DNA from 3 places in the Pseudomonas sp. LR2-20 genome. Region 3 is predicted to be linked to each of the others. Evidence: predicted binding sites of a transcription regulator. Region 3 holds the regulator's gene; each other region holds the start of a gene.
The links. The regulator FliA, encoded in region 3, starts transcription of late flagellar genes. The targets are predictions, from matches to a motif close to CTAAAGTTTNNNNNNNNNNNGCCGNTAA.
Positions count from the first base shown of each region.

Region 1: OCX61_RS23325 (methyl-accepting chemotaxis protein) is a predicted target of FliA. The motif match lies at 3,919-3,946, and genes of this name have one in related genera.
Region 2: OCX61_RS21705 (flagellar protein MotY) is a predicted target of FliA. The motif match lies at 6,107-6,134, and genes of this name have one in related genera.

Region 1 covers NZ_AP025944.1:5,187,482-5,195,572, forward strand. Annotated here, with positions in the region: gene OCX61_RS23300 (NCS2 family permease) at 1-137, shown strand, start outside; gene trmA (tRNA (uridine(54)-C5)-methyltransferase TrmA) at 134-1,219, shown strand; gene pcaG (protocatechuate 3,4-dioxygenase subunit alpha) at 1,362-1,967, opposite strand; gene pcaH (protocatechuate 3,4-dioxygenase subunit beta) at 1,978-2,697, opposite strand; gene ypfJ (KPN_02809 family neutral zinc metallopeptidase) at 2,886-3,776, shown strand; gene OCX61_RS23325 (methyl-accepting chemotaxis protein) at 4,033-5,952, shown strand; gene ggt (gamma-glutamyltransferase) at 6,073-7,740, opposite strand; gene OCX61_RS23335 (LysR family transcriptional regulator) at 7,858-8,091, opposite strand, start outside.
Region 2 covers NZ_AP025944.1:4,840,792-4,848,882, reverse strand. Annotated here, with positions in the region: gene OCX61_RS21740 (molybdopterin-dependent oxidoreductase) at 1-2,002, shown strand, start outside; gene grxD (Grx4 family monothiol glutaredoxin) at 2,094-2,429, shown strand; gene bfr (bacterioferritin) at 2,487-2,960, opposite strand; gene OCX61_RS21725 (bacterioferritin-associated ferredoxin) at 3,162-3,383, opposite strand; gene OCX61_RS21720 (peroxiredoxin) at 3,597-4,199, shown strand; gene rnt (ribonuclease T) at 4,323-4,934, opposite strand; gene pyrC (dihydroorotase) at 4,994-6,040, opposite strand; gene OCX61_RS21705 (flagellar protein MotY) at 6,171-7,139, shown strand; gene OCX61_RS21700 (argininosuccinate synthase) at 7,605-8,091, shown strand, end outside.
Region 3 covers NZ_AP025944.1:1,692,383-1,700,473, forward strand. Annotated here, with positions in the region: gene flhA (flagellar biosynthesis protein FlhA) at 1-854, shown strand, start outside; gene flhF (flagellar biosynthesis GTPase FlhF) at 866-2,173, shown strand; gene fleN (flagellar synthesis regulator FleN) at 2,267-3,100, shown strand; gene fliA (RNA polymerase sigma factor FliA) at 3,097-3,837, shown strand; gene OCX61_RS07415 (chemotaxis response regulator CheY) at 3,957-4,331, shown strand; gene OCX61_RS07420 (protein phosphatase CheZ) at 4,352-5,140, shown strand; gene OCX61_RS07425 (chemotaxis protein CheA) at 5,153-7,378, shown strand; gene OCX61_RS07430 (protein-glutamate methylesterase/protein-glutamine glutaminase) at 7,426-8,091, shown strand, end outside.

The sequences.
Region 1 (8,091 bases), 2.5 Mb from region 3:
TCGCCAACGGCATCGCCTTCGGTTTCATCTCCTGGACCGCCGTCAAGCTGATTTCTGGCCGCCACCGCGACCTGAACCCGGCCCTGGTGATCCTCTCCATCCTGTTCGTCATCAAGCTGGGCTGGTTCAACGCATGAGTGCTGTCTTCGACCCCACCGCCTACGACACCCAGCTCGAGGGCAAAGTCGCTCGCCTGCGCGAGCTGCTGGCGCCCTTTGGCGCGCCGGAACCGGCCGTTTTCGACTCGCCGCGCGAGCATTACCGGCTACGCGCCGAGTTCCGCCTGTGGCGCGAGGACGGCCAGCGCCACTATGCGATGTTCGCCCCGGGCGAGAAGCACAAGGCGATCCTGATCGACGATTTCCCTATCGCCAGCCAGCGCATCAACGAGTTGATGCCGCGCCTGAAAGCCGCCTGGCAGGCCAGTGAGGCGCTGAGCAACCGCCTGTTCCAGGTGGAGTTCCTCACCACCCTGGCCGGCGATGCCATGGTCACCCTGTGCTATCACCGCCCACTGGACGAAGCCTGGGAAGTGGCGGCCCGGCAGCTGGCCGAAGACCTGGGCGTGAGCCTGGTCGGCCGCTCGAAGGGCAAGCGCCTGGTGATCGGCCGCGACTACGCGGTGGAAAAGCTCGAAGTCGCCGGTCGCGTGTTCAGCTACCGGCAACCGGAAGGCGCGTTCACCCAGCCCAACGGCGCGGTGAACCAGAAGATGCTGAGCTGGGCCTTCGAGGCCATCGGCGAGCGTGAGGACGACTTGCTGGAGCTGTATTGCGGCAACGGCAACTTCACCCTGCCACTGGCCACCCGCGTGCGCCAGGTGCTGGCCACCGAGATCAGCAAGACCTCGGTCAATGCCGCGCTGAGCAACCTCGACGAAAACGCTGTGGATAACGTGCGGCTGGTGCGCCTGTCGGCGGAAGAACTGACCCAGGCGCTGAATGAAGTGCGCCCGTTCCGGCGGCTGGAAGGGATCGACCTGAAAAGCTATGAGTTCGGCACGGTGTTCGTCGATCCACCGCGTGCGGGGATGGACCCGGATACCTGCGAGCTGACCCGGCGATTCGAGCGGATCCTGTACATCTCGTGCAACCCGGAGACACTGGCGGCGAACATTGCCCAGTTGCAGGACACGCACCGCATCGAGCGTTGTGCGTTGTTCGACCAGTTCCCCTATACCCACCACATGGAAAGTGGCGTCCTGCTGGTTCGGCGTTGACCGATAGATTGCGGGGGCCGCTTTGCGGCCCATCGCCGGCAAGCGCGGCTCCCACAGGTACAGCGCCAACCTCGAGGTTTGCACTCTACCTGTGGGAGCCGCGCTTGCCGGCGATGGGCTGCAAAGCAGCCCCAGGCTTCACTCAGAAGTCGAAGAAGACCGTCTCCCCTTCCCCCTGAATACGGATATCGAAGCGATAGGCCGTTTTCCCATCTACTTCGCAACGCTTGGCAATCAAGGTCTCGCGGCGCTGCGGCTGCTCGATCAGGTTGAGCACCGGGCACTTGGCATTGGCCTCGGCCTCGTCATCGAAGTACAGACGCGTGTGCAGGTGGATGTTGATCCCCCGGGCAAACAGGCTGATGTTGATGTGCGGCGCCATCGGCACGCCTGCAGCGTTGTTCACTACCCCTGGCTTGACCGTGTGCGCGGTCCACTCGCCGGCATCGAAGGTGGTGGCGGTGCGGCCGAAGCTGTTGAAGGCGTTTTCCAGGTTGTAGGCATCCTGATACTGGCCGTTGGCATCGGCCTGCCACAGCTCCAGGAACGAGTCACGCACCAGATGCCCGTTGCCGTCATACACGTGACCGATCAGCAGGATGTGCTCGCCGGCAGCGTCCGGCTTGGCCAGGCGGTTCCAGATTTCCTGGTCGCGGGTCGGGTTGCCGGCCGCTTCCAGGGCCAGGCCGATGTGCACGTAGGGGCCGGCGGTCTGCGAGGGGGTTTCCGGCAGCAGTTCGATTGGCATGGCGGGGTCCTCAGCAGTTTTCGAAGTGGGTCTTGCGCTGGCCGCGCAGCACGATGTCGAAGCGATACGCCAGGCAGTCCATCGGGTTGGCATTGCTCATGTCGAGCTTGGCGATCAACTGCTGCACGGCTTGCGGATTGGCGATCGACTTGACGATCGGGCACATCGGGATCAGCGGGTCACCCTCGAAGTACAGCTGGGTGATCAGCTTGGTGGCGATCGCAGGGCCGCTGATGGCGAAATGGATGTGCGCCGGGCGCCAGTCGTTCGGCCCGTTGCGCCATGGGTACGGGCCCGGTTTGATGGTGCGGAAGCTGTAGTAGCCGTCGCGGTCGGTCAGGCAGCGGCCGACACCACCGAAGTTCGGATCAAGCGGCGCCAGGTAACGGTCGTTCTTGTGGCGGTAACGGCCGCCGGCGTTGGCTTGCCACATCTCCACCAGGGTGTTCGGCACAGGCTTGCCGTACTGGTCGACGACGCGGCCGGCAACGATGATGCGCTCGCCGATCGGCAGGCCACCGTTGTTGAAGTTCAGCAGCAGGTCATGGTCATGGGCACCGAAGCCCAGGTGGGAAAAGTCCGGGCCGGTGGTTTCGCTGATCGACTGCGGGATGCTGACCAGTGCCTGGCGCGGTGAGCGGGCAATGGAAGTCTTGTAGTCGGGCGTCAGGGCCTTCGGGTGCCAGTTGCGATCACGGATCACAAAGCGGCTGTTGTCCTGGGCGGGCATGCCGGATTCCTCTCTTGGAATTATGAGAACGCCTGTACACGGCAGGCGGACTTGCAGTTTCAGATAGGTCGCGCGTGATGAATATTGAAATCAGCCACCCAATACATAACCTAATGGTTATGTATTAGTGCCTTTGGCTGGGGTGATCTAGTATTTATCCCCATGTTTCACGCTCTGGAGAGCACCTCATGGAATGGCGAAAAGGCCGACGCAGCGACAACGTGGTCGATGCCCGTGGCGAAGGCGGCGGCGGCGGTATGCGCTTTGGCGGCGGCAAGGGCCTGGGGCTTGGCGCAGTGCTGCTGATCGTCGGCATCGGCTGGCTCACCGGCCAGGACCCGCTGCAGATCCTTGGCCAGCTCGCCGGGCAGATGGACCAGCAGCAACAGCAGGCTGCGCCGAATGGCGCCGGCGGCAAGGCGCCACCGGCCAATGACGAACAGGCTCAGTTCGTTGCCTCGATCCTGGGTGACACCGAGGATACCTGGAAGGCCCTGTTCGCTCAGGCTGGCAAGCAATACCGCGATCCCAAACTGGTGCTGTTCAGCGGCCAGGTGAACTCCGCCTGCGGCTTTGCTTCTGCGGCGGTCGGGCCGTTCTACTGCCCGGCGGACCAACGGGTCTACCTGGACATGTCGTTCTTCCGCGAGATGGAAACCCGCTTCGCTGCGGCCGGCGACTTCGCCCAGGCCTACGTGATCGCCCACGAGATCGGCCACCACGTGCAGACCTTGCTGGGTGTGTCGGCCAAGGTCGATGCTGCGCGGCGTGGCGGCCAGCGCATGGAAGGCGACAACGGCCTGCTGGTGCGCCAGGAGTTGCAAGCTGACTGCCTGGCCGGGGTGTGGGCGTATCAGGCGCAGAAGCGGCTGAACTGGCTGGAGCCTGGCGATGTCGAGGAGGCACTGAACGCGGCCAATGCCATTGGTGATGACCGGCTGCAGCAGCAGGGCCAGGGGCGCGTGGTGCCCGACTCCTTCACCCATGGCACCTCGGCGCAGCGGGTGCGCTGGTTCAAGGCCGGCTTTGCCCAGGGTAATGTGAACAGCTGCGATACCTTCAGCGCACGTAGCCTTTGAGATCCTGGGCCGCTTTGCGGCTTCCACAAACTGGCGCAGCATCTGTGGCAGCCGTGCTTGCCGGCGATGGGCTGCCAAACAGCCTCCGCGATCTGCAAAAAGCAAACGTTTTCGCTAAGTTACAAATCAGCTGAAAAAGCGATTCAGCTTTCCGTTCGTCGTGCCGATAACAGCAGCACGAATCAGCGGGCTCCCAGAACAACAACGCCCTGCGATCGATGATCAAGTGAGCGAATGAATTTTCTGGAGAGCGTGCATGAACAGCTGGTTCGCCAACATCAGCGTCAACCTCAAACTCGGCCTGGGCTTCGGCCTGGTGCTGTTTCTAACTGGCCTGCTGGCCCTGACTGGCTGGACCAGCCTGGGCAGCCTGATCGACCGCAGCAACTGGATGGGCGACATCGGCCAGCTCAACAAGGACCTGACCGACCTGCGCGTGGCGCGCCTGCAGTACATGATCGCCAATGGCGATGACGCCGCTGCGGCCAACACCCAGGCCAAGCTCGACGCCTTCAGCAAGCAGCAGGAATACCTGGTCACCACCTTCACCAGCCCGGCCAACGTCGTGCTGCTCAAGGAGCTGGGGCAGACCATCAGCGAGTACAAGGTGTCGCTGAACAAGATGCGTGCCGGCTACAAGAGCTCGCTGGCCGCCCGTGACGCCATGAACGTGTCGGCGGCCAAGGCCGATGACGCCATGGAAACCCTCAGCCAGGACGTCATGTCCCGCCCCGAGGCTGACAGCGTGCGCCTGGCCCAGTACCAGCTGATCAGCAAGGCGCGCCAGCAACTGCTGCAAGTGCGCATCGATGTGCGCGGCTACATCGCCGACAACACCGCCGCCAACGAGCAGGCCGCCCTGCGTCAGCTGGACAGTGCGCTGGCCGACATCGACAACCTCAAGCGCCAGCTGCCCGCTGAAGCCACCCGCGTACAGCAATTCGAGCAGTCGGTGCTGGCCTACCGCGATGCCGTGCGCCAATTCCGCGATGCGGTCGCCGCGATCACCGTTGCCCGTGCGGAAATGACCGTGCAGGGTGCCGACATCGTCAAGCGCAGCGACGCGCTGTACAAGATCCAGCTCGAACGCCGCGACGCCGAGAGCACCCAGGCACGTAGCCTGCAGACCATCGCCACGCTGCTGGCGCTGCTGGCGGGCGTGATTGCCGCCGTGATCATCACCCGGCAGATCACCCGCCCGCTGCGCGACACCCTACAAGCCGTGGAACGCATTGCCGCTGGCGACCTGACCCATGAGCTGCGCGTCACTCGCCGCGACGAAATCGGCGTGCTGCAACAAGGCATCGCGCGCATGGGCACCACCCTGCGCGAGCTGATCAGCGGCATCCGTGACGGCGTCACCCAGATCGCCAGCGCCGCCGAAGAGCTGTCGGCAGTGACCGAGCAGACCAGTGCCGGCGCCAACAGCCAGAAGATCGAGACCGACCAGGTGGCTACCGCGATGCACGAAATGGCAGCCACCGTTCAGGAAGTGGCGCGCAACGCCGAGCAGGCTTCGCACGCGGCCACCGGTGCCGACGACGAGGCCCGTGCCGGTGACCGTGTGGTAGGCGAGGCAATCAGCCAGATCGAGCGCCTGGCCGCGGAAGTGCACCGTTCCACCGAGGCCATGAACCTGCTGCAGCAGGAAAGCCAGAAGATCGGCAGCGTGATGGACGTGATCAAGTCGGTGGCCGAGCAGACCAACCTGCTGGCGCTCAACGCCGCGATCGAGGCGGCCCGTGCCGGTGAAGCCGGCCGTGGCTTCGCCGTGGTTGCCGACGAAGTGCGTGGCCTGGCCCAGCGCACGCAGAAGTCAACCGAAGAGATCGAAGAGCTGGTGGCCAGCCTGCAGCACGGTACCCAGCAGGTGGCCAACGCCATGCAGGGCAGCCGCACGCTGACCGACAGCAGTGTCGAGCTGGCGCGCAAGGCAGGTGCTTCGCTGGAGAACATCACCGGCACGGTGTCGAGCATCCAGTCGATGAACCAGCAGATCGCTGCGGCGGCCGAGCAGCAGAGTGCGGTGGCTGAAGAGATCAGCCGCAGTATCCTGAACGTGCGAGATGTGTCGGAGCAGACCGCTGCGGCCAGTGATGAAACAGCCGCGTCCAGCGTCGAGCTGGCGCGCCTGGGTGGTCACCTGCAGATGCTGGTCAGCCAGTTCCGCGTCTGACCTTTAGATAGCATTCGCGGGGCAAGCCCGCTCCCACAGGATTACCGCTGCCTTCCGAAGAGCGGTGAACCTGTGGGAGCGGGCTTGCCCCGCGAATACGTCAGCTCCGCCAATGCAGAACTATTTAACGATCATCCCCACCCCACGCCCACGCGGATCCGAAGCGGTCTCAAGCTGCGCCCCGTTGACCCGGATCGCCTGGATATCGCCCATCTCCCAGCCCTGATCCTCCAGCACATAGCCCATCTTCTTCAGTTCATCAGCCACCGGACCGGTCAGCGGCGCGTAGCTGTCGAAGTAGATGGTGTCCTTGGGCAGCAACTGATGGTGCACACGTTGCGCCGCCACAGCCTTCTCCAGCGGCATGCCGTAGTCATACAGGTTGTTCATCACCTGGAAGATCGAGGTAAAGATTCGCGAACCACCCGGGGTACCGATCACCAGCTCGACCTTGCCGTCGCGGGTCATCAGGCTCGGGCTCATCGACGACAGCATGCGCTTGCCCGGCGCGATGGCGTTGGCGTCACCGCCAACCACGCCAAAGGCATTCGCTGCGCCCGGCTTGGCGCTGAAGTCGTCCATCTCGTCGTTGAGCAGGAAGCCCGCGCCCTTGACTACCACGCCGCTGCCGTAATCGAGGTTGAGGGTGTAGGTGTTGCTGACCGCGTTGCCCTGCTTGTCGACGATCGAGAAGTGCGTGGTCTGGTGTGGTTCCAGGCCTGGCTTGACCTTGTCAGTCTCGGAAATGGCTTTCGGGTTGACCTGCGCGGCACGCTTGGCCAGGTAGTCCTTGGCCACCAACTGCTCGACTGGCACTTGGGTGAAAGCCGGGTCGCCGAGGTAATCGGCACGGTCGGCGAACACACGCTTCTCGATCTCTGCCAGCAGGTGGATGTACTGCGCCGAGTTGTGCGCCACGCCCTTGAAGTCTGCCGCACGGTCTTCCTTGATGCCCAGCAGCTGGGCCAGGGCTACCCCGCCGGAGCTGGGCGGCGGCGCGGTGTAGACCACGTTGCCGCGCCAGCTCAGGGCCATCGGCTCGCGCCACACGGCCTTGTAGTCCTTGAGGTCTTCCTTGGTGATCAGGCCCTTGTCGGCCTGCATCTGCGCCACCAGCAGGTCGGCCGTCTTGCCCTGGTAGAACTCGCTCACGCCTTTGTCGGCAATACGCTCGAGGGTCTGGGCCATTTCCGGCTGTTTGAACAGCTCACCGACCTTCATGTTGCCGAAGTAATCGTTGAAGTTGGTCGCCGTCTTGAACATGCCCTGGGCATCGTTGCGGTACTGGTACTGCTTTTCGGCGACCTTGAAGCCGTTCTTCGCATAGCCGATGGCCGGGGTCAGCAGCTCGCTCCAGGGCAGCTTGCCGAATTTCTGATGAGCCTCCCACAGCCCCATCACCGTGCCAGGCACGCCGGCGGCGCGCACGCCGACCAGGCTCAGGTTCTCGATCACCTCGCCCTTGTCGTTCAGGTACATGTTGCGCGTGGCGGCCTTGGGCGCCACTTCGCGGTAGTCGAGGAAATACGGCTTGCCGTCGACGAACAGGGTCATGAAACCGCCGCCACCGATGTTACCCGCCTCGGGGTAGGTCACCGCCAGGGTGAACGCCGTCGCTACCGCAGCATCCACTGCGTTGCCGCCCTTCTTGAGAATATCGGCGGCTACCTGTGCACCATATTGATCGGGTGCGGCCACCGCGCCGCCTTCCAACGTGGCGGCATAAGCCGAGGAACAGCTCAGGATCGCGGCTGCCAGAGCCAGGTACTGGAACGGGACAATACGCATGACACTTCCTTGGTGTTGTTTTTGTTGAGCAGTCAGTAAGGCCGAAGCGCTCTGACTGTGCAATCAAACGTAGGAAGTTTCGCCGCCTGTGGACAGGATCTGTCGCGTTCAGGCAACTCAGCAAGCGTACATGGCCAGCTTGCGCTGGATGAAATCGAGGAAGCACTGGATGCGCAGGGCCAGCTGCGTGTTGCGGTAGTACACCGCGTGGATCGGCTGGCGATAGCCGTTGCTGGCCTCGCTCAGCAGCACCTTGAGGCGGCCGGCGCGGATGTCTTCGTGGGTCATGAAGTGCGACAGGGCGACAATGCCCTCCCCGGCCAGCGCCAGCTGACGCAGGGTCTCGCCACT
Region 2 (8,091 bases), 2.9 Mb from region 3:
CAAGGGCGACCCAGAAGACGCTTTCAGCCGCGGTCATGTGTGCCCCAAGGCGGTAGCCTTGCAAGACATCCAGAACGACCCTGATCGCCTTCGCCAGCCACATCTGCGGGTGGGCGAGCAGTGGCAGGCGATCGACTGGGACCAGGCCTTTGCCCTGGCTGCCGACAGGCTGTGGGCGATCCAGCAGGCGCATGGGCGCAACGCGGTGGCGGTGTATCAGGGCAACCCGAGCGTACACAACTACGGGCTGATGACTCACAGCAACTACTTCCTGGGCCTGCTCAAGACGCGCAACCGCTTCTCTGCCACCTCGGTGGACCAGTTGCCGCAACACCTCACCAGCCACCTGATGTATGGCCATGGTCTGTTGTTGCCAATCCCAGATATCGACCACACCGACTTCATGCTGATTCTCGGCGGCAACCCTCTGGCCTCCAACGGCAGCATCATGACCGTGCCGGACGTGGAAAAACGCCTGAAAGCCCTGCGCGGGCGCGGTGGTCGCCTGGTAGTGGTCGACCCCCGGCGCAGCGAAACTGCCGCCATGGCCGATCAGCATCTGTTCATTCGGCCCGGTGGCGATGCTGCCTTGCTCTGTGGATTGCTCAACACCTTGTTTGATGAGGATCTCGCACGCGGATCGCATCTGCCGGTGACTGGCCTGGAGCACGTCCGTGAAGCGATCCTGCCGTTCAGCGCAGAGGCGATGAGCGCGCACTGTGGCATTGCCGCAACCCGGATACGCCAACTGGCACGGGACTTTGCCGCTGCAGACAAGGCGGTCTGCTATGGGCGCATGGGGGTATCGACCCAAGTGTTCGGCACGCTGTGTCACTGGCTGGTACAAGTAATCAACCTGGTGACCGGCAACCTCGACCGAGAGGGAGGGGCGCTGTGTACCGAACCTGCGGTCGATCTGGTGGCGACCACTTCGGGTGGCCATTTCAACGCCTGGCAGAGCCGGGTGTCAGGCCTGCCTGAGTACGGCGGTGAACTGCCGGTGGCAGCACTGGCCGAAGAGATGCTGACCCCCGGGGAGGGGCAGGTTCGCGCCCTGGTGACGGTAGCCGGCAATCCGGTGCTGTCCACGCCCAACGGCCGGCAGCTGGATGCGGCACTTGACGGGCTCGAATTCATGCTCAGCATCGACCTCTATATCAATGAAACCACCCGCCATGCCGACCTGATCCTGCCTTCGACCTCGGCGTTGGAAAACGACCATTACGACAGCACATTCAACCTGCTGGCCGTGCGCAATGTGACCCGTTTCAATCGCGCCATCCTGGCCAAGCCGGAAGGTGCCTTGCACGACTGGGAGATTTTCGTCGGCCTGGCGCAGGCGTTCGCCAAACGTGCAGCGCTCGAACTGAAACCGACCTGGCCACCGGCGCAGATGATCGATGTGGCCCTGCGCAAAGGCCGCTATGGCGAAAGCAGCGCCTGGAATCTCTCGCTGCAGGCCCTGGACGAGCACCCTCACGGGCTTGATCTGGGGCCGCTGCGCGCCAATCTGCAGATGCGCCTGGCAACCGCCAGCAAAACCGTCGAGGCGGCGCCGCAGGTGTTGCTCGATGATCTGCAACGGTTAGCCTTGCAGGCGCCGCCTGCGCCGGGCGATTTGTTGCTGATTGGCCGCCGCCACGTGCGCAGCAACAATTCCTGGATGCACAACTTTCATCGCCTGGTCAAAGGCAAGCCGCGCCATCAACTGCTGATGCACCCGCAAGATCTACAGCAGCGGCAACTGCAGGATGGCCAGCGGGTGCGTATCCGTTCGCGCACCGGCACGCTGGAGGTCGAGGTTCAGGCCTGTGAAGACATGATGCCCGGCGTGGTCAGCCTGCCCCATGGTTTCGGCCATGGCCGCCAGGGTGTGCAGCTGCAGGTTGCCCAGGCACAAGCGGGTGTGAGTGCCAACGACCTCACGGATGAACGCCTGCGTGATCAGGTTTCCGGTAACGCTGCGCTGAATGGCGTACCCGTGCAGGTCGAGGCCGCATGAGCAACGGTAAGGCCGAGCACGCTGCTCGGCTTTCCGATACAATGCGTCACCGTGCCGACGACCGCGTCGGAAAGTTCAGCCGAGGTGCTACATGGATATCATCGAAACGATCAAAGAGCAGATTGCCAACAACACCATTCTGCTTTACATGAAAGGCTCGCCGAATGCCCCACAGTGTGGCTTCTCTGCGCGTGCCTCGCAGGCTGTGATGGGTTGCGGCGAAAAGTTCGCCTACGTCGACATCCTGCAGAACCCGGAAATCCGCGCCAACCTGCCAAAATACGCCAACTGGCCGACCTTCCCGCAACTGTGGGTTGCCGGTGAGCTGGTTGGCGGTAGCGACATCATGCTGGAAATGTTCGAGAAGGGTGAGCTGCAGACCCTGATCAAGGAAGCGGCCGCCAAGGCCAAGGCTTCCGAAGCCTGATAATCAGGCAGTCATGAAAAAACCCGCTCAAGGCGGGTTTTTTCATGGGTAGAGAATTTACTCTTCGCCCATCTGCGACTGCAGGTAGTTCTCGATGCCGATCTTGTCGATCAGGCCGAGCTGAGTTTCCAGCCAGTCGATGTGTTCTTCCTCGGACTCGAGGATGTCTTCGAGCATGTCACGCGAGCCGAAGTCGCCCGCGGTTTCGCAGTGGGCGATGGCAGCTTTCAGGTCGACCAGGCCCTTCTGTTCGATCTTCAGGTCGCATTCGAGCATCTCTTTGGTGTGCTCGCCAATCAGCAGCTTGCCCAGGTCCTGGACGTTGGGAATACCTTCGAGGAAGAGAATACGCTTGATCAATTTGTCAGCGTGCTTCATCTCGTCGATCGATTCCTTGTACTCGTGCTTGCCGAGCTTGTTCAGGCCCCAATCTTCGTACATGCGCGCGTGCAGGAAGTACTGGTTGATCGCGACCAGCTCGTTTCCGAGGATCTTGTTGAGATGCTGGATGACGCTTACGTCGCCTTTCATGTCGGGTTCCTGCCCTGTAGAAGTGTGCCAATACAGGGAAGTTTGAGCCTGATACCCAGGGCTGTCAAACCTAAGTTATTGAATAATAAGTGAAAATTAATAGGAATAAGAATGTTTGTGAACCGCGTTGGAGCGCTAACTTATTGATATTCAGGCATAAAAAAACCGGACGCGCGGTCCGGTTCTTCAAATTCTGTAATATCAGGCGGCACTAAATTCCACCGGATAGGGCAGGGCGGCGTGCTGGCTCACCTGCAATTCGGTGAGGGTCTCGCGGACCACCTGCTTGGCCAGGCAGGCGCATTTGCCACACTGGCTGGCGACATTGGTCGCGGCTCGGACTTCCTTGTAACTGCAGCATCCTTCATAGATCGCATCGCGGATCTGTCCGTCGGTGACGCCGACACAAAGACACACATACATAGAGGCTGACCATCGCGGGTTGAGTCGATGGGGTGGAGCTTAATGTTAATGAGAATGCTTGTCAAAGGACTTTCTGAAAGGGCCGTCCTTGAGCGACCGACGGTTGCATTCGGCCTGTCACCGGAAGCCGTGTATGATGGGCGGCCTTTGTTGGATGTCGGGCAAGCCTGCTTGGCCCGGCAAACGGTTTTCCACTCTCACTAGGAGATTGCAATGAGCGTACTCGTTGGCAAACAAGCCCCCGACTTCACCGTCCCAGCCGTTCTGGGCAACGGCGAGATCGTCGACAGCTTCAACCTGGCTTCGGCCATCAAGGGCAAGTACGGCCTGGTGTTCTTCTACCCACTGGACTTCACCTTCGTCTGCCCGTCCGAGCTGATCGCCCTGGACAACCGCATTCCTGATTTCCAGGCGCGCAACGTTGAAGTGATCGGCGTTTCGATCGACTCGCACTTCACCCACAACGCCTGGCGTAACACCCCGGTCAACGCCGGTGGTATCGGCCAGGTCAAGTACACCCTGGCAGCCGACATGACCCACGAAATCTGCAAGGCCTACGACGTCGAGTCCGAAGGCGGCGTAGCCTTCCGTGGCGCCTTCCTGATCGACACCAACGGCGTTGTCCGTTCGCAGATCGTCAACGACCTGCCACTGGGCCGCAACATGGACGAGCTGCTGCGTCTGGTCGACGCCCTGCAATTCCACGAAGAGCACGGCGAAGTCTGCCCAGCCAACTGGAAGAAAGGCGACCAGGGCATGACCGCTTCGCCAGAAGGCGTTGCTGCTTACCTGAGCGAGAACGCTGGCAAGCTGTAATCGCCACGCGCATGAAAAAACCGGCCCATGTGGCCGGTTTTTTTGTGCCGTCCTGGGCCGGCCTCTTCGCGGGCAATTGGGGCGCCGAACCGCCGCTCCGACTTGCCCGCGAAGCTTTTCAGGTCAGTCGTTGAAGTCGCGCCAGCCGCCCATTTCCTTCCAGCGGTTGACGATGCCGCAGAACAGCTCGGCAGTCTTCTCGGTGTCGTAACGCGCCGAGTGCGCCTCACGGCCGTCGAAGTCGATGTCGGCGCTCTGGCAGGCCCGCGCCAGCACGGTCTGGCCATAGGCAAGACCAGCCAGGGTCGCGGTGTCGAAGCTGGAGAACGGGTGGAACGGGTTACGCTTGATATCGTTACGCGTTACCGCTGCATTGAGGAAGCCAAGGTCGAAGCTGCTGTTGTGGCCGACCAGGATCGCCCGTTTGCAGCCGTTGGCCTTCAGCGCCTTGCGCACACCGCGGAAAATGTCGGTGAGCGCGCTCTCCTCGCTCACCGCCATGCGCAGCGGGTGGTCCAGCTTGATGCCGGTGAACTCCAGTGCGGCCGCCTCGATATTGGCTCCTTCGAACGGCTCGACCCGGTAGAAGTAGGTGTGCTCGGGGAACAGGAAGCCCTTCTCGTCCATGCCGATGGTCACTGCGGCAATTTCCAGCAGGGCGTCAGTGGCGCTGTTGAAGCCGCCGGTCTCGACATCCACCACTACCGGCAGATAGCCACGGAAGCGTTCGGCCATGGGGTGGCGCGAACCGCTGCCGACCTGACCGTCCTGGTCGTCTTCGTAGAGGTCTTCGCTCACGCGTTGTCCTCCAGCAGGCGCCAGCGCAGTTTCTCACCGGCGCGCAGCGGGATCACGGTCTGCTCGCCAAACGGCAGGCTGTCCGGGGCGGTCCATTCTTCACGGACCAGGGTGATGCTGTCGGTGTTCGCCGGCAGGCCATAGAAAGCCGGGCCGTGCAGGCTGGCGAAGCCTTCCAGCTTGTCCAGCGCATTGCGCTGCTCGAACGCCTCGGCGTACATCTCGATGGCGGCGTAGGCGGTGTAGCAGCCGGCGCAACCGCAGGCGGCTTCCTTGGCGTGACGGGCGTGGGGTGCCGAATCGGTGCCGAGGAAGAACTTCGGGTTGCCGCTGGTGGCCGCATCCAGCAGCGCCACCTGGTGGGTGTTGCGCTTGAGGATCGGCAGGCAATAGAAGTGCGGGCGGATACCACCGACCAGCATGTGGTTGCGGTTGTACAGCAGGTGCTGGGCAGTGATGGTGGCGCCGACGTTGGCCGGAGCCTCGGTGACGAACTGCGCGGCGTCACCGGTGGTGATGTGTTCGAACACCACTTTCAGGGTCGGGAAGCGCTCGACCAGGCGGCGCATGTGCTCGTCGATGAAGCGCTTTTCGCGATCGAACACGTCGATCTCGCTGCGGGTCACTTCACCGTGCACCAGCAGCGGCATGCCGACTTCTGCCAGCGCCTCGATGGCCGGGAAGATGTTGTCGATGCTGGTGACGCCCGAATCGGAGTTGGTGGTGGCACCGGCCGGGTACAGCTTGGCGGCGTACACGATCCCGCTGGCCTTGGCCGCGCGGATGTCCTCGGGGCTGGTGCGGTCGGTGAGGTACAGCACCATCAGCGGTTCAAAACGGCTGCCAGCCGGGCGGGCCGCAAGGATGCGCTCGCGGTAGGCACCGGCTTCGACGGCATTGCGTACCGGCGGAACCAGGTTGGGCATGATGATGGCACGGGCGAAAGTACGCGCCACATCGCCAACGGTATGGGGCAGGACGGCACCATCGCGCAGATGGATGTGCCAGTCGTCGGGACGCAGGAGGGTCAGGCGATCGGACATTGGGAATTCCAGGCGGGTCGAACTCAGGCCCCAATGCTACCGGAAAACCCCGGTCCGAGCACGGCTATCAAGTTTTCCGGCAAGCGCCCGATAGCCTGCCTGTAAGCCGTCAGAATTTGTGGAGCCGCCCGTGCGCCAGCGTTACCTAGCCCTGTTGACCCTTGTCGCCAGCCTGCCGGCCGGTGCACTGACCTTCCAGACCCGCATGGAAAATGTCGCCTGGAAAGTCGAGGGTGACCAGTTCGAATGCCGCCTGATCCAGCCGATCGACGGTTTCGGCAGCGGCGAGTTCGTGCGCAAGGCGGGTGAGCAGCCGGTGTTCCAGTTGCGCTCGCACAGCAATGTGCTGGGTGCAGGTTCGGCCACCTTGCTGGCGGCCGCTGCCCCTTGGCAGCCGGGCCGCGGTGATGTGAACCTCGGTGCCGTACGCATGGCGCGCAGCGGGGTGCTGTTCAGCTCGTCGCAGAGCCAGGCCAGCCGCCTGATCAATGGCTTGCTCGATGGCCGCAGCACGGTCGTGCGCAACTACACCGGCGAAGGCGGGCGGGTGATGGAGGTTCGGGTGTTGCCGGTCAGCTTCGCCAAGGCGTATAGCGACTATCAGGCCTGTGCCAGCAAGATGCTGCCGATGAACTATGACCAGGTGCGCCAGACCCAGGTTGGCTTCCCGGGCGGAGGCTACGATCTTGATGCCGATGCCCGTGCACGGCTGGATGTGATCCTTGATTACCTCAAGGCCGACCCTTCGGTGAACCACATCGAACTCAACGGCCATTCCGACAACAGTGGCAATCGCCTGACCAATCGTGACACGTCGCGGCGTCGAGCGTTGGCCGTTGCCGATTACTTCAAGGCCCATGGTGTGCCGGAAGAACAGATTGTCGTGCGCTTCCATGGCGAGCGCTATCCGCTGGTGAAGAACAACAGCCCGGCCAATCGTGCGCGTAACCGGCGGGTGAATATCGAACTGGACAGGGTGGCGCAGGTGGAGAAGCCGGCTGCTCAGGCGGTGCAGCAAGCTGCGCCTGTGACACCGCCTGCAGCTGGAGTGCCGGCTCCGGGTGCGGGTGCGTCCGCGCCGGGGGCGAAGGCGCTCTGATTTTAAGGCAGCTTTTTGAGGTGGCCGCCTGTTGTGGGGCTTGGGGGGGCATCAGGGCCACCAAGTGCTTGCCGCGACATTTTCAGCGCCTGTCAGATCGAGCGCCGCCCGTGCGGCGCATCGCGAGCTGCGCTCGCTCCTACGTTTGTTTCGGGCCAGTAATGCCAGTGACAGGCGCGCGCGACCGCCTGGTTTGTAAGACTTGATATCGAGTCAGGCGCCAAGGCGTTCGCGCGCAAATTCCCCAGGAATAACTGGCCAGAAACAAGCGTAGGAGCGAGCGCAGCTCGCGATGCGCCGCGCGGGCGGCGCTCGATCTGACAGGCGCTGGAGATGTTGTGGCAAGCACGTCGCCCCATCGACAGTTCCTGTCGCTTTGTCGTCAGAAGCTGTCGCCCCACTGTAAATTTATCCGCAACGCCGGTAGAATCGATCCCTTTCCGTACAACCCCGTGGAGTGATGGCATGGCGGACGTAAAAAAGGTCGTACTGGCGTATTCCGGCGGCCTTGATACTTCGGTGATTCTCAAGTGGCTGCAGGATACCTACAACTGCGAAGTGGTGACCTTCACCGCTGACCTGGGTCAGGGCGAAGAAGTCGAGCCGGCTCGCGCCAAAGCCCAGGCGATGGGCGTAAAAGAGATCTACATCGACGACCTGCGCGAAGAGTTCGTGCGTGATTTCGTCTTCCCGATGTTCCGCGCCAACACCGTCTACGAAGGCGAGTACCTGCTGGGTACCTCCATCGCCCGCCCGCTGATCGCCAAGCGCCTGATCGAAATCGCCAACGAAACCGGCGCCGATGCCATTTCCCACGGTGCTACCGGCAAGGGTAACGACCAGGTTCGCTTCGAGCTGGGTGCCTACGCCCTCAAGCCAGGCGTCAAGGTCATCGCCCCATGGCGCGAGTGGGACCTGCTGTCCCGCGAGAAACTGATGGACTATGCCGAGA
Region 3 (8,091 bases):
CCTATCGCCTGACGCTGATGGGGGTGATCCTCGCCGAGGCCGATATCTACCCTGACCGCGAGCTGGCGATCAACCCGGGGCAGGTGTTTGGTGTGCTCAACGGCATCGCCGCGCGCGACCCGGCATTCGGCCTGGAGGCGGTGTGGATCGACGTCGGCCAGCGTGCCCAGGCGCAGTCGCTGGGGTACACCGTGGTCGATGCCAGTACCGTGGTAGCCACCCACCTCAACCAGATCCTGCAGAAGCACTGCCATGAGCTGATCGGCCACGAAGAGGTTCAGCAGCTGTTGCAGGTATTGTCCAAGGCTTCGCCTAAACTTGCAGAAGAGCTGGTGCCCGGTGTCATTTCCTTGTCGGGGCTGCTCAAGGTCCTGCAAGCATTGCTGTCCGAGCAAGTGCCGGTGCGTGACATTCGCAGTATTGCCGAGGCCATCGCCAACAATGCCGGCAAGAGTCAAGATACCGCCGCGCTGGTGGCGGCGGTGCGCGTCGGATTGTGTCGTGCCATTGTCCAAAGCATTGTCGGCGTTGAGCCCGAGCTGCCTGTGATCACCCTGGAGCCAAGGTTGGAACAGATCTTGCTCAATAGTTTGCAAAGGGCCGGGCAAGGTCAGGAAGACGGTGTTCTTCTTGAGCCGAGCATGGCCGAAAAGCTGCAGCGTTCGTTGATCGACGCCTGCCAGCGCCAGGAAATGCAAGGCCAGCCGGCCATTCTCCTGGTAGCTGGCCCGATCCGTGCCATGCTGTCGCGCTTCGGCCGCCTGGCTGTACCGAATTTGCATGTTCTGGCGTATCAGGAAATACCGGATAACAAGCAAGTCACCATCGTTGCCACAGTGGGCCCCAACGGCTGAGGTAGTGGGTTATGCAAGTCAAGCGTTTTTTCGCCGCCGATATGCGTCAGGCCATGAAGCTGGTCCGTGATGAGCTGGGCTCCGATGCCGCCATCATCGGCAACCGCCGCATCGCCGGTGGTGTCGAGCTGACCGCCGCGCTGGACTACAAGCTGTCCGCGCTGGCCCCACGCGTGCCCAATGCCGAGCTGGAAGAAGAGCTGCGCAAGACCCAGTCGCGCATTGCCACTGCCCAGGCCGAGCTGGACAACCGTGCCGAGGCCAGCGAAGGCAACCGCCAATTGTTCGCCGGCCAGTCGCTGACGGCGGCCGAGCCGCTGATCGAACCGCACGTCGATGTGCCGGCCCCGGCGCCTGCGCCGGCGCAGCCAGCCGTCGATCCGCGCCTGTTCGATGCCATGCGTTCGGAGCTGTCGGGCCTGCGCGAACTGCTCGAAGTGCAGCTCGGCTCGCTGGCCTGGAACCAGCTGCAGGGCAGCAAGCCGGCCCAGGCCAACCTTTGGCGTCGCCTGCAACGCATCGGCCTGTCCGGCCCGATCGCCCGCGAGCTGCTCGACCTCACCAACGAGATCGAAGAACCGCGCCAGGCTTGGCGGATGCTGCTGGCGCACCTGGCACGGATGATCGAAGTGCCTCAGGTCGAACCGATCGAAGAGGGGGGCGTGATCGCCATGGTCGGCCCGGCCGGCATGGGCAAGACCACCACCCTGGCCAAGCTGGCGGCGCGTTATGTGCTCAAGTACGGCCCGCAGAACTTGGCCCTGGTGAGCATGGACAGCTTCCGCATCGGTGCCCAGGAGCAGCTCAAGACCCTGGGGCGCATCCTTAACGTGCCCGTGACCTACGTCGATCCGGGCCAGTCGCTGGCAGCGGCGCTGGAGCCGCTGCTGCGCAAGCGCGTGGTGCTGATCGATACCGCCGGCCTGCAGGCCAGCGACCCGGCCCTGCGCATGCAACTGGAAACCCTGGCCGGACGGGGCATTGCCGCGAAGAACTACCTGGTGCTGGCCACCACCAGCCAGAAGCAGGTGCTGACCGCCGCCTACCACAGCTACAAGCGCTGCGGCCTGGCCGGCTGCATCCTGACCAAACTCGATGAAACGGCGAGCCTCGGCGACGTGCTGAGCCTGGCCATCAGTCATGAACTGCCCGTGGCCTACCTCACCGATGGTCCGCGCATTCCTGACGACCTGCACCTGCCGCGCCCGCACCAGTTGGTGACCCGCGCGGTGAACGTGCAGTTGCAGGACGAGCCCAGCGAAGAGGCGATGGCCGACATGTTCGCTGATCTCTACCACAACCCGCGGCGCGCGGGTTGAGGATGAAGCGTATGCAAAGTACCTACATTCCGGGGCTGGCAGTGTCGCCCCGCGTGTGGCTTGGGTCCAAGCGAGACAAGGTAAACAACGAACATGGGTAGCATGCATCCCGTACAGGTGATCGCCGTCACTGGTGGCAAAGGTGGCGTCGGCAAGACTAACGTTTCAGTGAACTTGTCCCTGGCGCTGGCCGAGCTCGGCCGTCGGGTGATGTTGCTGGACGCCGACCTTGGCCTGGCCAATGTCGACGTGTTGCTGGGCCTTACCCCGAAACGCACCCTGGCTGATGTCATCGAAGGGCGCTGCGAGCTGCGTGATGTGCTGTTGCAGGGGCCGGGCGGTGTGCGCATCGTGCCGGCTGCCTCGGGTACCCAGAGCATGGTGCACCTGGCACCGGCCCAGCATGCCGGGCTGATCCAGGCGTTCAGCGAGATCGGCGACAACCTCGACGTGCTGGTGATCGACACCGCTGCGGGTATTGGTGACTCGGTAGTCAGCTTTGTTCGCGCAGCCCAGGAAGTGCTGCTGGTGGTGTGCGACGAGCCTACCTCGATCACCGACGCCTACGCGCTGATCAAGCTGCTCAACCGCGACTACGGCATGAACCGTTTCCGCGTGCTGGCCAACATGGCCCAGAGCCCGCAGGAAGGGCGCAACCTGTTCGCCAAGTTGACCAAGGTCACCGACCGCTTCCTCGACGTCGCCCTGCAATACGTCGGCGCCGTGCCGTACGACGAGAGCGTGCGCAAGGCCGTGCAGAAGCAGCGCGCGGTGTATGAGGCGTTCCCGCGCTCCAAGTGCGCCCTGGCCTTCAAGGCCATCGCGCAGAAAGTCGACAGCTGGCCGCTGCCCGCCAACCCGCGCGGGCATCTTGAGTTCTTCGTCGAACGCCTGGTGCAACCCACCAGCGCAGGGCCCGTGCTATGAACGCGAGCGGCTTCAAGATGTACAGCAAGGCGTCGAAAGACGCCCAGTTCGAGCTGGTGGAACGCTACGCGCCGCTGGTCAAGCGCATTGCCTACCACCTGCTGGCACGCCTGCCCGCCAATGTTCAGGTCGAGGACCTGATCCAGGCCGGCATGATCGGCCTGCTGGAAGTGGCCAACAAGTATGACGCCAGCAAGGGTGCCAGCTTTGAAACCTACGCCGGCATCCGCATCCGCGGGGCGATGCTCGATGAGGTCCGCAAGGGCGATTGGGCACCGCGTTCGGTGCACCGCAATACGCGCATGGTCAGTGACGCGATGCGCGCCGTGGAAGCAAGAACCGGTCGCGACGCTAAAGATCATGAAGTTGCTGCCGAACTCCAGTTGAGTCTCGATGATTACTACGGGATCTTGAACGATACCTTGGGGAGCCGCCTGTTCAGTTTCGACGACCTGTTGCAGGACGGCGAGCACGAAGGGCTGCACGAGGACGGCGTCAGTGGCCAGATCGAGCCGTCGCGCGATCTGGAGGACGAGCGCTTCCAGGCTGCCCTGACCGATGCGATCGCCAACTTGCCGGAGCGTGAGCGGCTGGTGTTGGCGCTGTACTACGACGAAGAGCTGAACCTCAAGGAAATCGGTGAGGTACTGGGGGTCAGCGAGTCGCGTGTCAGCCAGTTGCACAGCCAGTGTGCCGCGCGCCTGCGCAGCCGCCTGGGGGAATGGCGGGCGCGTTGAGCCCGGGGGTCGTTGCAGTCGTTTTCCACGTGTTTTCCATGTTGCACCGAATTGAATGAATACGCGTGCTCGCAGCCGAGCGCGTTTGAGACTGCTTGGAGGTCTACTTGAACAAAGACATGAAAATCCTCATCGTTGACGACTTTTCGACGATGCGGCGGATCATCAAGAACCTGTTGCGTGACCTGGGCTTCACCAACACCGATGAAGCCGATGACGGCACTACCGCGCTGCCGATGCTCGAAAGCGGCCATTACGACTTCCTGGTGACCGACTGGAACATGCCCGGCATGTCCGGTATCGACTTGTTGCGCAAGGTGCGTGCCCACGATCGCCTGAAAAGCATGCCGGTGCTGATGGTGACCGCCGAAGCCAAGCGCGACCAGATCATCGAAGCGGCCCAGGCCGGGGTCAATGGTTACGTGGTCAAACCGTTCACCGCCCAGGTGCTCAAAGAAAAGATCGAGAAGATCTTCGAACGCGTCAACGGCTGAGTCACGTCAGGGGGGGCGCCATGGAATCAACACAGACGTCTTTGGGGGAGTTCGAGACGACCCTGAAGAAACATGCTCAGGAGCTGGTCGAGAGCCTGGAGCGGGGGCGCTTCGGCGAGGCGGTGCAGCTGATCCATCAGCTCAACCAGACCCGCGATCGCGGCCTGTATCAGGAAGTCGGCAAGCTCACCCGTGAGCTGCACAGCGCGATCGTCAGCTTCCAGATCGACCCGCGCATGCCGCAGGCCGAGGAAGTTTCGCAGATCACCGACGCCACCGAGCGCCTGTCCTACGTGGTCAAGCTCACCGAGGGCGCTGCCAACCGCACCATGGACCTGGTGGAGGAGAGCACCCCGGTGCTCAACGACCTGTCGGCCGAGGCACAAAGCTTGAGCGTCGACTGGCAGCGCTTCATGCGCCGCGAAGTCGCAGCGCCGGAGTTTCGTGAGCTGGTCAAGCGCGTCGACAGTTTCCTGACGCACAGCGCCGAGGGGAACCGCAAGGTTGCCGGCCATCTCAACGACATTCTGCTGGCCCAGGACTATCAGGACCTGACTGGCCAGGTGATCAAGCGCGTGACCGCGCTGGTGACCGAAGTGGAAAGCAATCTGCTCAAGCTCGTGCTGATGGCCAGTCAGGTCGACCGCTTTGCCGGTATCGAACATGACCACCAGCAGCTGCGCGCTGAAAAAGATCAAGAAAAACATCCGACTCGGGGTGAAGGTCCGCAGATTCATGCCGATAAGCGTGAAGACGTTGTGTCCGGTCAGGACGACGTCGACGATCTGCTGTCCAGCCTGGGTTTTTAAGGAGCACGTTTAATGAGCTTCGGCGCCGATGAAGAAATCCTTCAGGATTTCCTGGTAGAAGCCGGCGAAATTCTTGAGCAACTGTCCGAGCAACTGGTCGAGCTGGAAAGCCGGCCCGACGATGCCGACCTGCTCAATGCGATCTTTCGCGGTTTCCACACTGTAAAAGGGGGCGCCGGCTTCCTTCAGCTGAACGAGCTGGTGGAGTGCTGCCACATCGCTGAGAACGTGTTCGACATCCTGCGCAAAGGTGAGCGCCGGGTCGACGCGGAACTGATGGATGTGGTGCTCGAGGCGCTGGATACGGTCAACAGCATGTTCGGCCAGGTGCGTGAGCGCAGTGAAGTGACCCCGGCCACTCCGGAGCTGCTGGCGGCCTTGTCGCGCCTGGCGGAGCCTGCCAGCGCCGACGCCCCGGCCGCGGTGGTCGAAGCTGCGCCGGAGCCTGTGGCGGCAGAGGCGGACATCACCGACACCGAGTTCGAACAACTGCTCGACTCGCTCGACGCGGTCAAGGCCGAAGCGGCCGCCTTCGACGCGCAGCTGCAGGGCGAGACCCTGAGCGGCTCGGGTGACGAGATCACCGACGCCGAGTTCGAATCGCTGCTCGACCAGTTGCATGGCAAGGGCCAGTTCTCGCCTGAAGTGGCCGCCGCCGAAGCGGTGGTCGACGCCAGTGCGCCTGTGAGCGACGAGATCACCGACGAAGAATTCGAGTCGTTGCTGGACCAGTTGCACGGCAAGGGCACCTTCCAGGCCGATGCCTTGCCAGCTGCCGCAGTTGCAGTGGAAAGCGCTGCCGCGCCAGCCAGTGGTGACGAGATCACCGAGCACGAGTTCGAAGCGCTGCTCGACCAGCTGCACGGCAAGGGCAAGTTCACCGGTGAGGCTGCCGTTGCCCAGGCGCCTGCCGCCGTGGCCGCGCCGGTTGCAGAAAAGGCTGAAAGCAAGCCGGTCGCCAGGCCTGCTGCTGCCCCGGCCGCTGCTGCACCTGGCAACGTCACCGCAGCCAAGCCTGCCGCGCCAGCGCGCACCCCGGCCGCGGCCGCGGAAAAGCCTGCCAGCGAAGCGGAGACCACCGTACGCGTCGACACCGCGCGCCTGGACGAGATCATGAATATGGTCGGCGAACTGGTGCTGGTGCGTAACCGCCTGGTGCGCCTGGGCCTTAACAGCGGCGACGAGGCCATGTCCAAGGCCGTGTCCAACCTCGACGTGGTCACCGCCGACCTGCAGACGGCGGTGATGAAGACCCGTATGCAGCCGATCAAGAAGGTCTTCGGGCGCTTCCCACGCCTGGTTCGCGACCTGGCGCGGCAGCTGAAGAAAGAGATCAACCTGGAACTGGTCGGTGAAGAGACCGACCTCGACAAGAACCTTGTCGAGGCCCTGGCCGACCCGCTGGTGCACCTGGTGCGCAACGCCGTCGACCACGGTGTCGAGATGCCCGACGAGCGCGAAGCTGCGGGCAAGGCGCGCACCGGGCGCGTGGTGCTGTCGGCCGAGCAGGAAGGTGACCACATCCTGCTGTCGATCTCTGACGACGGCAAGGGCATGGACCCGAGCATCCTGCGCGCCAAGGCCGTGGAAAAGGGCCTGATGGACAAGGACGCCGCCGACCGTTTGAGCGAATCGGACTGCTACAACCTGATCTTCGCCCCGGGCTTCTCGACCAAGACCGAGATTTCCGACGTGTCCGGCCGCGGCGTCGGCATGGATGTGGTTAAGACCAAGATTTCCCAGCTCAACGGCTCGATCAACATCTTCTCGGCCAAGGGCCAGGGTTCGAAGATCGTCATCAAGGTGCCGCTGACCCTGGCGATCATGCCGACCCTGATGGTGATGCTGGGCAACCAGGCGTTCGCCTTCCCGCTGGTCAACGTCAACGAGATCTTCCACCTCGACCTGTCGCGTACCAACGTGGTCGACGGCCAGGAAGTGGTGATCGTGCGCGACAAGGCGCTGCCGCTGTTCTACCTCAAGCGCTGGCTGGTTCAGGGCCAGGTGCACGAGGAGCAGCGTGAGGGCCATGTGGTGATCCTGTCGGTCGGTACCCAGCGTATCGGCTTCGTGGTCGACCAGCTGGTGGGCCAGGAAGAGGTGGTGATCAAGCCGCTGGGCAAGATGCTGCAGGGCACGCCGGGCATGTCCGGCGCCACCATCACCGGTGACGGCCGCATCGCGCTGATTCTCGACGTGCCGAGCATGCTCAAGCGTTACGCGGCACGGCGTATCTGATTTTCGGCGGCGCACCCTGGCAGGTTGCGCCGCCTAATGGAGTGTTTATGGCAGTCAAGGTCCTGGTGGTGGATGATTCCGGTTTCTTCCGCCGCCGCGTTTCGGAAATCCTCTCGGCGGACCCGACCATCCAGGTGGTCGGCACCGCGACCAACGGCAGGGAAGCGATCGACCAGGCACTGGCGCTCAAACCCGATGTCATCACCATGGACTACGAAATGCCCATGATGGATGGCATCACCGCAGTGCGGCACATCATGCAGCGCTGCCCGACGCCGGTGTTGATGTTCTCCTCGCTGACCCACGAAGGTGCCCGCGTCACCCTCGACGCGCTGGATGCCGGTGCGGTGGATTACCTGCCGAAGAACTTCGAAGACATCTCGCGCAACCCGGAAAAGGTCAAGCAACTGCTGTGCGAGAAGGTGCATACCATCTCGCGCAGCAACCGCCGTTTTGGCAGCTACGCCAGCCACGCGCCGGTCACCGCGCCTGCACCGGCCAGCAGCCATGCACCCGCCAGCAGCCTGGCCAGCGCCGCGCCGGTACGCACTGCCGCGCCTGTTCGTGCGCCGGCACCGGCGCCGGCCGCATCGCATTCCCCGGCGCCCAAGCGCAAGCCTTACAAGCTGGTGGCGATCGGTACGTCCACTGGCGGCCCGGTGGCCCTGCAGCGTGTGCTGACCCAGTTGCCGGCGAACTTCCCGGCGCCGATC